Regions from separate parts of the Paenibacillus sp. NPDC058898 genome, predicted to be linked through region 2. Evidence: a T-box and tRNA genes for the amino acid it is inferred to sense, from the RefSeq annotation. Region 2 holds a T-box; the other holds one or more tRNA genes.
What was found. The T-box of region 2 lies ahead of metG (methionine--tRNA ligase). A T-box ahead of a tRNA ligase gene usually reads a tRNA of that ligase, here a tRNA-Met.

Region 1 (5,508 bases), on a different contig from region 2:
CCATTGCCGGTACGGCCACAGCCGGTATTCCGCATGCAGCCTTTGTATCCCAGAAGATGAACCTGCCCATGTCCTATATTCGGGACAAAGCAAAGGGTCATGGCAAGGAAAACCTAATCGAAGGCTTGATCAAGCCAGGTCAGAAGGTGGTTGTGATCGAGGATTTGATCTCCACGGGCGGCAGCTCGCTCAAAGCGGCGCAAGCGGTCAAGGATGCAGGGGCAGAGCCGCTGGTGGTATTGGCTATATTCAGCTACCAGCTGGATAAAGCGGTACAAGCTTTCGCTGAAGCCGGTATTCCGCTGCAGAGCTTGTCCAATTACGGAGCGCTGATTGATGTTGCGCTATCCGAGAATCGGATTCAGGAACAGGATGTGGAGCTTCTTCAATCCTGGAGATCGAATCCAACTTCCTTTGGCGTGTAAACAACTTATACCAGCTAAGATCATCAGGCTGTCGTCTTTGTGAGTTATCGCAGAGCGACGGCTTTTTTTATTGTAATGTGGCGAAGACAATCCATGGTGGGTGCCGGGTTGACAGCGGCAGGCTGGATCGTTACATTAGGACTGTACGCGGCTGGTAGCCAGCCATCGGTGTCCTTATGCTGATATAGAAGGGATATAGTCTAACAGATGAATGCTAAGAAAGAAGCAGTGCTTGAAGCCGGGAAGCGGTTGTTTTTGGAGCAGGGGATTTTACAGACGAGTATGGAGCAGGTTGCCGAAGCGGTCCCCGTTTCCAAGATGACGATTTATAACTACTATCAGAGCAAAGAGGGCTTACTGGATCATGTCGTGGACCGGATGGTTGACGAGCTCATGGCGATTTACCGCGATATGATGGACCAGGCAAAAGATCCGCTTGAGGCGTTAACCGTCTTCTACAAGGATCAGCACAAATTTTCGGCGTTTGTCTCGCAGAAATTTGTGGCGGATCTGGCCAAATTCCCGGAGCAGATGGACAAGCTGCTCCAATTCAACCAGAAATTCGTTGTTCCGGAATTTGAAATGCTGATCTTTAAAGGCCAGCAGCTTGGACAGATACGGAAAGACATCTCTCCCCAGGTATTGGTTGCGTTCCTTACTTTTATCAAGGAATTTACAGCCCGGAACGAATGGTACCATGGTCTGGGGAGCCTGAACGTGATCAGTGAACAGCTGATGACGATTCTTTATCACGGTATTATCCAGCAGGAAGATCCGTCTAATCTAACATGAGTACAAGAACATTCCAGAGGTGATTTCGACCCGGGAATGTTTTTTTATGAAATTTTACTGTTGAGCAGTTTGAAAATCGGCTGATTTGAGTATATGTTCCTATAAATTTAGGGCCACGACTTGGTAGAGGGCAAGGAGATGTCTCACCTATAATAGTAATGATAACTTCAGATTTTAACACAAAATAGGCGGGGCTGACCGTAAGGAGGAGAGATCTTTGGAAATTCCGTCAAGGATCCAACTGACCGGCAAACAATTCTTTGTACTAACTGGCATTGTCGGTGCGCGGGCTGTTATTGGGTTAGAGGACCCTTTTCGTGGAACGTTGACCGAGGAGATGCCCATAGAAGTGGCCAAGATTGAGCAGGAGCTGCAGGAGAAAGACTTGATTGATACGGGTGACAGCGAGCCAGTTCTTGTGCAGGAACTGCTGGAATACATAGAAGTATGCAGCCGGACCCTGTTAACGATACATATGAGGGTGTCCGGTTCCGACAAGGAGCCGAAGGAGTGTTTCATTTATTACAGTTCAAGTCTGGTGGTAAAGGCCGATATTGAAAGCGAGCCTGACGGTGAGAGAGTCTATGTGCTGGAAGCGCTGGGAACCCCTTCGGAAGCTTGGCTTAAAATCATCAATCATCTGCAGCTGGAGGACCGGAAGAACCGTGATACAGCTCCATTGGCAATGCCTAAAGGCTGGTTTCAGCAATGGATGAGTGACGAGCAAGGGGAGCAGGAGCCTCGCAAGTACTTGCTTGCCCAAGGCTACCCGGAATCGGTTGTCTCCGCCTTGGCCGATTGTGTCATCCATCCGGAGAGATACGCTACCTTTACAGCGTACTATTGTCCGGATCTGAACTGCCGAATACAGGGAATCGAACTGTTGAGAGGACAGCATTCCAATTGGCTGATTCGCAATGAAGGCGAACAGGATCAAATTTGGGGCGCCACGGTAACGGAAATCATACGGGAGCTTGGCGCGGTGATTGAGCGCATTAAGTTTCATCCAGAACAATATGGATAAGCTGAAAGCTCATTATCCCGTACTGGGATTGCCGAAGGAGCAGCGGAACGCCGCGTTTCTGAACAAAATGAACCGGGGCCGTATGCCTGCGGCACCGCACAGGAGGAGCAAGAAAAGGAGAGGATAATTATGACGCAACAACAACAGCAGCTGCCAAACGGATCGATTGTCATTTTGAAAGAAGGCAAGAAGAAGCTGGTGATCTACGGTCGCAAGCAAATTCTGGCGCTTGAGCAGCCGCAAAAGAAGTTTGTTGGATTTCGGTTTTTTTGTGGAAGTTTGGATATAATATGACAGCATTACATTATCATTCGGGTAAGGAGTCGCATAGGATGAACTGGGTATATTACGGAAAGCTGTATACAAGCAAATTTCAGGCGGGCTGCTTCGCTAAACGTTTGGAGCAGGATGGCTGGCTGTTCGGGTACCATGATCCGCGGATGGTGGAGGTTTACCGTTCCAAAAAGGGTCGCTATGGCGTGCGGTTTATGCCTTGAGAAAATTCCATTAAAACAGCACTTGACTTATTATAGGGAAATGGTGTATATTTATTCTTGTCGCTGTTTGATACAGCATTGACGCGGGGTGGAGCAGTTCGGTAGCTCGTCGGGCTCATAACCCGAAGGCCGCAGGTTCAAATCCTGCCCCCGCAACCAATTTTTAAACGATGTATGTATGACGTCCTTATGTTTATGTGTACATGTATGTTCAGGGCCCTTAGCTCAGTTGGTTAGAGCGGTCGGCTCATAACCGACTGGTCGGGGGTTCGAGTCCCTCAGGGCCCACTTTATCGAAAACCCTTGCGATGCAAGGGTTTTTTGCTGTTTATAGGGCTGTTTAGTTGAGTGAAAAACTATGGTGAAAAACGCATTTGCTAACGGCAGCTATTGATCGACAGTATCGTTCATTGAACATTGCTGTGGTCATTCCAAGGCGTTCAACTGCGACTTTCAGATAGCTGAAGGCACTGAGAGTATGGCTAATACGTCCGTTCTTCAAGTAGACCGCGATGTAAAGAACCCCTCCCAGTCCTATTTATGGTACATTAGCACATTCTGATCATGATTGCCGAAATGTCCAGACTAAGTCCGTCTATGTACATAAACTGTACCATTCCACAAAGCAAGGAGGTAAATATCGGTGAGTTACGAAAAATCTTGTTATGGCGGATACGGGAATCCAGTAGGTACTGTTCTGGTTTTATTTATTCTCTTGGTTATTATCTTGGGAACTTTTTGGATTTAACTAAGCACCTGAATGAAGCATTCATTGAATTAATTTAATTCACCAATTACGATACTGCACCCATGCGGTATCCCCAATTCGGTAAACGGGGACGGCCACTTTCCGTCCCCGTTTTTGATTAAGTTCATTGTACATAAACTGAACATCAAACAACGAGGAGATCAGTGCTGTAAGGCATGTTTATTTGTCTGCGAACATGATATCGTGACAAGGGCAGAAAATAGTAGAGAAGGGGCACAGCGTTGGCGTGTGCCCCTTATTTGTCGTGCATCCATATATAGAAACCAACAGGGCATCAACGGTATAAGATCATGGTTCATGAGCTGGGCTATCAGAGCTGGAGGTGTCAGTTGTTGACCTGGATGATCGGCAAGAACTCTATGTAGCTGGTTTGATTCTATGGTCACCAAGCAAAATGTGAGACAGCTCTCCGTTTTTACGGGGGGCTATTTTCATTTGAGGAAATTGAGCGATTTGACTAATCATTTGTCCAGATCCATTAAATCCATGGACTCATATATATGTTAAGATTCGTTGATAAAAAAGGAGGAAGCATAAAATGCACAAAAGAACAGTACTAGGAAAGGCAAATAGTACGGCCAAACAACTACAAGCGCCTAGAAGACTTAACGGAATCCGGGCGAGTAGCGTTGCAAAGGCAATGAGAACGATGATTGCCGCACAAAGATCATTGAATGCACAAAATCCGGTTGTTATTAGTCAAAGAACTAGGAGAATAAGTACGAATCGAAACTGGGTAAACGCACTTGAAATCGAGCGAAATCCGGCATGGGTAGCGCCGCAATCTGGTGAATCGTACGTTTGGGGAAGAAATGACCCTAACGGTCCTGCTGCTGTGGTCGCCAGAAGATTTACGATTAGAGACGATATTGAGAGAGCTAGCTTATTCCTGTCCGTTGATAACTTTGCCATCGTTTTAATAAATGGACGGCCGGTAGTTATCGACAATCCGCAGGACAATGTTTCATTCTTTAATCCGGGAAGATCGTTTAATATTAGGCGTTTCCTTCGGAGAGGTACAAATGATATTGTGATCGCCGCTTTTAACTTCCCGTCAAATGCAAACAGAAGCGGAGATAATCCAGCAGGTGTCCTTGCACGTATCGAAATTGGACTAGAAAATTAGTCCGGTAGTAGCTCTAAGTTCAATCGGTTGCGAACGCTATAACGTTGCCGATGTCGTAATCATCGCCATGTTCGACTTTAATTCGCCGCAACCGGTATGTTGAGGAGTAGACGACTTTTTTGATGACCGAGTTTTTTTAAATGATGTGCTCCTCATCGACGTACTAAGCTGACTGAGCAAATGGGACACTATAGTTTAGAACAAACCGCCTAATGATTGGGCGGTTTTTCTTATGCCAAGACATATTAAAAGGAGGACGCTGACACGTCCTCCCCTTAGTCCAGGGTATCCCCCGGCTGAGATAGCGGCCCGCCGAGCGCAGCAATTTAGCTGACATCCGTTATCTCGCACTCCATCATAACTGAACGCCGAGAGGAACGACAATGGGAACACTTGAGAGTAAGAATTTGCTAATGCTGCACGAGCTCTTCAAAGCCGGAATAGCCAAAAGGGTAAAGGATTTTCAGGACGGCCGGATCGAGAATAAGACAGTGGATGATCTTAAGAAGCTGGTTGAAATAGATATCGAATTGCCAGAAGGATGAACTATAAAAACTATTAGAGTAGTCCTAATAATGGCCTTGCACATAACCATGTATGTCTAAATAGGATGTTGTAAGTCGTTTAAATTTAAGGAGGCACACAACGAATGCAGATGAAACGGCCAGCAATAAAGAAGGTTAGAATAACATCTACAAAACAGGTGAAGAGACGCGTAAAGGTACAGAGACATGTACATGAATTTGAAGGTAGTACCAAGCTGGCTGAAGAAGGAGCAGATCGGCACACTACATTAAACGATGGTCACGTACACCAATTCAATTTTACGACATTGATTCAATCACCTCTCGTATAGGAATTATAAAACTATAAAC
Region 2 (5,508 bases):
TGGCTTGGATGCAGGCGTCAACATTACCGTTGGCCTTCCGATTATCCGCACCAGCGTCGATCACGGTACGGCGTTCGACATTGCCGGGCAAGGCATCGCCGACGAGAAAAGCTTGATGGAAGCGATCCGTCAGGCGGCGGAGCTGGCGCCTAAAGTCTAATGATGTTGTTAATGGGCGGGTATAGCGGCCGCCATTACCTTTTTAATCGAAGTGACAGCAGAAGATTCCGCAGGAATCAAGCTGTCCATGACAAAAAGATGACTCCACCTGTGGGGTCATCTTTTTTATTGTTCCTCAAGTCTGTTTGCTGTAACGGAATTCGTTCCTCATGACTGGGATAATCCAAACACGTAAGACTCCAAGAACGCTTTCAGCTGATTGAAGGATTCAGGTCTTGCACTGTATTTATATCGCTCATTCGGCATTTTGAAATGCATGCGCAGGAGACCCGCGGTTTTAAGCAGGGATAGATGATAGTGCAGGTTGCTCTTTGAAAGGCCGGTTTTCTGCTGCAATTCGGTAAATGTAACGGGCCCTTTAGCCAGGATGTGCAGCAGTACCAGCCGCTTCTCGTCAGCCAACCCCTTGGTCATCCGCAGCAGCTGACTGGTGGGTGTATCCTCGTCCACCTGCTCATCATCTACGGCATAGCTGATAATGAGTTGTTGGTTGCTCACGTAGTCCATCCGGTTTAACGGCTTGATGTGATAGGTAGGGATAAGAAGAATGGCGTTGTATTCATCTTCAGGATCGAGCACAATTCCGCTTGTTGCCTCATCAATCAGATCAATGTAGGGGAGCTCCCGGCTTAGCTGCTCCATGCGGGCAGCGGAACGTCCCAGCAAGTCGTGAATTTCCGGCGTTATTGTATAGGCCCGGTGCCACTCCGTCATGATCTCATGGCTGAGATCCCGGAATGTTTTAAGTCCCATCGGAAACCCGTCTTCAAGATAAGGCGCCAGGATTTCATACAATAGGCCTTCTCCCAAATCGGCAAACCAGGCAAGAAACCTTTCGACGTTGTCTTTTTCCGGGCTGTCTACGATAGCCAGGTGCAGATAAGCAATAAGCTCGAACAGGTCCAGCTCTTCGAGCTTATCCGTAAAAGATGCAGACAGTTTCTTCTGAATTTCTTTCCTCCACTTATTTCCTAGATCATGCATTTGGTTTTTATTATCTGTATATGCGAATAAGCTGGTGACCAGCTCGTGAACAGGCGAATAGTCAATTCGGATAACGGTCATGATCAATCTCTCCTTCAAGTACACATCATTCCATTTTTATGATACCACATCGTGGTGAAAATAAATATTGAACTTTTATTATGTTCATATATAATTGAACTTAAAAATATAGTTCAAAAAAATATGAACTAATGGGCGGCGAGGGGAGAGACTGGAGATGAACAATTGGTTTGTTGCGGAATATCTCATCAGGCAGCAGCAGATGGAAGTAGATCGAACGGCCAGAGAGTCCTGGAAATCTAGGCATGACCCGGTAAATTTGTGGGCACGCATCTTCTCGAGGAAGAGACGACCAATACAACCGGTCACGAACAGGGCCCGAAGTTGAAACTAAGGGGAACAAGGAAGAATCGATCAACCTACGAGGAAACGGAGCTGGAACCGATGGACTTTTTTTCGGAGAATCGTTTAAGCGAGTGCGCCATGGAGGCGCCTGAATCGATGATGAATAGCGAGGAGAACCATGACGAACTGTTATCTGCTGTGCTTACTCTGCCTGAAACCCTAAGACAGCCGATGTATTTGTATTATTACGAGGATTTCAACACTTTGGAAATTGCCGAAGTGCTCCAAATTGAGCCTGAAAATGTACGGAACCGCATGAGCAGAGCCCGCAAGAAACTGAAGATGATGCTGGGGAAGAAGCTGGGAGCGATACGGGATGGCCGGGAAAGGGCAAGAAAGGATGCGCATCCGTCCCCTTGACTTCATTCATAAAGTTCGGGTATGATTTCCAGTAACTTGAATAATGTTAAACAAAAGCAATGAAGAGAAAGAGTACCTTGGTAACGTCTTTGAACAGAGAGCCCCGGTTGGTGAAAAGGGGTAAGGAAAGAACCTTGGGAATATGGTCTCTGAGCTGTGCACCGAAACCCTGCAGAGGGTTGTAGGCTGTACCGGATCCCGCACCCGTTAACGTGCTAGGGTATACACGCGATATATGGCGTCGTACCTAAAGAGGTGAATGCCGCAAGGCATGAATGAAATTGGGTGGTACCACGTGAGCGGCAAGCTCTCGTCCCTTTTGGGATGAGGGCTTTTTTTGTTGTCCAAAAAAAGGAGGATGATTGATATGACGAACATTTTTATCGGCGGTGCCTGGCCTTATGCCAACGGGTCATTACATTTAGGGAGGCTTGCAAGTTTGCTGCCTGGAGACGTGTTGGCGCGTTATTTCCGCGCGAAAGGCGATCAGGTCCTGTACGTATCCGGCAGTGATTGTCATGGAACGCCCGTGGCGGTTCAAGCCATTCAGGAGGGCGTGGCTCCCGGGGATATTGCGGATCGGTATCATGGTGAGTTCGTGGATTGCTTTAAACAGCTGGGTTTCTCCTACGATTTGTACACTCGAACCGATCAGGCGTTTCATCACGCCGTGGTGCAGGAGCTGTTTCTTAAACTGCTGGAAAACGGCCATCTGTATCGAAAAACTATACAGCAAACGTATTGCGAAACCGATCAGCGGTTTTTGCCGGACCGCTACGTGGAAGGAGATTGTCCTGTATGCGGCAGCAGGGCCCGTGGGGATCAGTGCGACGCCTGCTCCACCATACTTGATCCGTCCGACCTGACGAATAGGACCTGCAAAATCTGCGGAAACCCTCCGGTGGAGCGGCCCACCGAGCATTTTTACGTAGCGCTGTCACATTTCCAGGCTGAGCTGGCGGATGATTTGAATAACGCCCGAGGCTGGCGGGATAATGCTGTGCAATTGACCCGAAGATACTTGGAGGAAGGGCTTCAGGACCGGGCGGCTACGCGGGATCTGACCTGGGGCGTGGATGTCCCCGTTCCGGGCTTTGAGGATAAGAAAATCTATGTCTGGATCGAAGCGGTCAGCGGCTATTTATCCGCTAGCAAGCAGTGGGCCGCGGAAACGGGCGGCGATTGGGAATCCTTTTGGCTCAAGGGGAGGGATGAGATTACCGCTTACTATGTTCATGGGAAGGATAATATCCCGTTTCATACGCTGATCTGGCCAGCGCTGCTGAAGGGGGCAGGTGACCTGCATTTGCCGGACCGAATCATATCTTGCGAGTACATGACGCTGGAAGGGAAGAAGTTCTCGACCAGTCGGAATTGGGCCATATGGGTGCCGGATTTGTTAAGCCGTTATCAACCGGACTCCATTCGTTACTTTCTCATTGCGAACGGCCCCGAGAAGCGGGATGCCGATTTCTCCTGGAGGGAGTTCATTCACAGCCACAATGGCGAGCTGCTTGGCGCATTTGGGAATTTCGTCAACCGTACTTTGGTGTTTGTGAATAAATCGTTTGGTGGGAAAGTGCCCGAGGGCTGTATATCTGAAGAGTGGCAGAGCAGGGTTGAGGCATTGTACTGCGAGTCCGGGGCGCTCATTGAGGGTGGGCGACTGAAGGAAGCGTTGGAGTCAATCTTCAGCGTGGTGCGCATGGCGAACAAATATTTTGATGAACAGAAGCCGTGGATTCAGGTCAAGGAGGATCGCGAAGCGTGCGGGACAACGCTGTACACCTGCGTTCAGATCATTGCCAATTTGGCGAACCTGCTGCAGCCGTTTATTCCGTTCTCTTGCGATAGGATACGAAGTTTTCTCTCGCTGGAGCAGCCTGTGTGGGAGTGGTGCCGTGTTCCGGCTGGCAGGCCGATTCATGACGTCGAGCTTTTGTTTGAGCGGATCGATACCAGCCGGATTGAGGAGGAAACGCGCAGGCTGGGGGAGTTATCCCTCTGATGAGGGAGCTCTCCGTTTCCCCCAAACCCCAAAGAGCGAGTCAGATGGAGTTGGGAGGCCGTGAGGAGCTATTGTCGTCATGATGCAATTGGTACGATGACCCTGCTAGGTAACATAAGAGCATGATCAAGGGATATAAGGATCTAGGGAGCTGAGTCCAAGGAATTAAGGAATTAATAGTAGAGGCGATTAATCAGGATATCGGGAACCGAGAATCGAGAATCGAGGAATGGAAGTATCAAGGGTCGCGGACTCAAAGAATCAAAAAATCAAAAATTCAAGAAATCTAAGTTTTTTGAATGGGTCGTGACTTTTTAAGGACAGTGGTTCCGCTATTTCTGTGTTTTTAGCCATTTCGTAGTGGTTTGAGGACATGAGATCCGCTATTCGCAAAATATTTCGGGATTAATCCGTGATTGTGTTACATTAACGGATTCTGTGTCCGCATGGGCTTAAAAAACGATGGAATATCAGCAATTAACGGATTCTGTGTCCGCATGGACTCAAAAAAGGAGCGGTTTTCAGCGAGAAGAGCATCCATCCGGACGATGCCGCTGAAGCCGTATGACCGAGAGTTTACCGGTTAAAACGCAAGTAGACGTAAAAGGAGCCCCAGCGGAATGCTGAGGGCTCCTCTTCATTACAGTAACGGCATACGTTGTATCTTCAACGGGTTAGTTACCCGTTTCATGAATCCAATCCGTTAATATGGCATCAAAAAGCTCAGGCTCTTCGAACATCGGATTATGGCCGCTCTTTTCAAAAATGACTTTCTTCACGTGTTCCTGCGAGTCGTCTACAGCATCCCAGAGCGATACGGGACTGACTAAATAGTCGTACCGTCCAAGACCGATGAAGACGACGGCTAATACAAACCAAGCCAACTCTCCTTTAGAAGGGGGGCTTAGCTTATCTTCAGCGATCTGTTATATGCTTAGCCCGTCCCAAGCAACGGTAATCGGACAAGGGAACGATTGGTCTGCAAACCAATCCACGAGCTCAGCATGGTTGGAGGTAAAGTGGTTGATATGAGTCAGGTAGATACGCGAATTGGCATGCAGCGTGCCTTGTTCAAGCAGTGTGTGAAATAACTCCATGCAGCTGAATGCGTCCAGATGCCCATTCGGATGGGGTCCGCGCCCAGGCGTCAGACCAAAGGTGCATTCGCTAATCAGCACGTCCAGCGACACATTCTCCAGGGCCCGGAACGTCTCCGGCAAATACCAACCGGTGTCTACGCCATAGTAAATTTTCTGCCCGTCCGGCCGTTCAATTAAATAATTCGCGCAGCTCTCACCCATGTTGCCCAAGTGATTGCCGCGGAGCGGCGTCACTTCCATGCCGGAGATTGTAACCTTATCATTAAACTCCAGCTTATGAAAAGCGACAATGTCGCGCGCCTCCAGGTCAGAAGTCATTCCTTTCATAATCGGCCGGCTTTGCCGATAGAAATCAACGATGTCATACGCTTGATCGGTAAAATAATAGTGCAAGGGCTCCGTCGTGCGTTCGATCGACATATTCCTTATATTCATCATCATGTAATTGAA

Region 1: it encodes a tRNA-Met, which carries the amino acid that the T-box ahead of metG (methionine--tRNA ligase) is inferred to sense. The anticodon was not compared.

Annotation. Positions count from the first base shown of each region.
Region 1 is NZ_JBMOSM010000004.1:335,244-340,751, forward strand. It holds gene pyrE (orotate phosphoribosyltransferase) at 1-425, shown strand, start outside; gene ACOZB4_RS13470 (TetR/AcrR family transcriptional regulator) at 633-1,217, shown strand; gene ACOZB4_RS13475 (hypothetical protein) at 1,435-2,241, shown strand; gene ACOZB4_RS13480 (hypothetical protein) at 2,234-2,368, shown strand; gene ACOZB4_RS13485 (DUF4176 domain-containing protein) at 2,371-2,535, shown strand; gene ACOZB4_RS13490 (hypothetical protein) at 2,574-2,738, shown strand; tRNA gene ACOZB4_RS13495 (tRNA-Met) at 2,821-2,897, shown strand; tRNA gene ACOZB4_RS13500 (tRNA-Ile) at 2,953-3,026, shown strand; gene ACOZB4_RS13505 (YjcZ family sporulation protein) at 3,376-3,486, shown strand; gene ACOZB4_RS13510 (hypothetical protein) at 4,046-4,633, shown strand; gene ACOZB4_RS13515 (hypothetical protein) at 5,017-5,178, shown strand; gene ACOZB4_RS13520 (hypothetical protein) at 5,283-5,489, shown strand.
Region 2 is NZ_JBMOSM010000020.1:35,540-41,047, forward strand. It holds gene pdxA (4-hydroxythreonine-4-phosphate dehydrogenase PdxA) at 1-160, shown strand, start outside; gene ACOZB4_RS30965 (ArsR/SmtB family transcription factor) at 328-1,245, opposite strand; gene ACOZB4_RS30970 (RNA polymerase sigma factor) at 1,507-1,950, shown strand; T-box leader at 2,001-2,271, shown strand; gene metG (methionine--tRNA ligase) at 2,318-3,958, shown strand; partial or broken gene ACOZB4_RS30980 (alpha/beta fold hydrolase) at 4,633-4,818, opposite strand; gene ACOZB4_RS30985 (MBL fold metallo-hydrolase) at 4,885-5,508, opposite strand, start outside.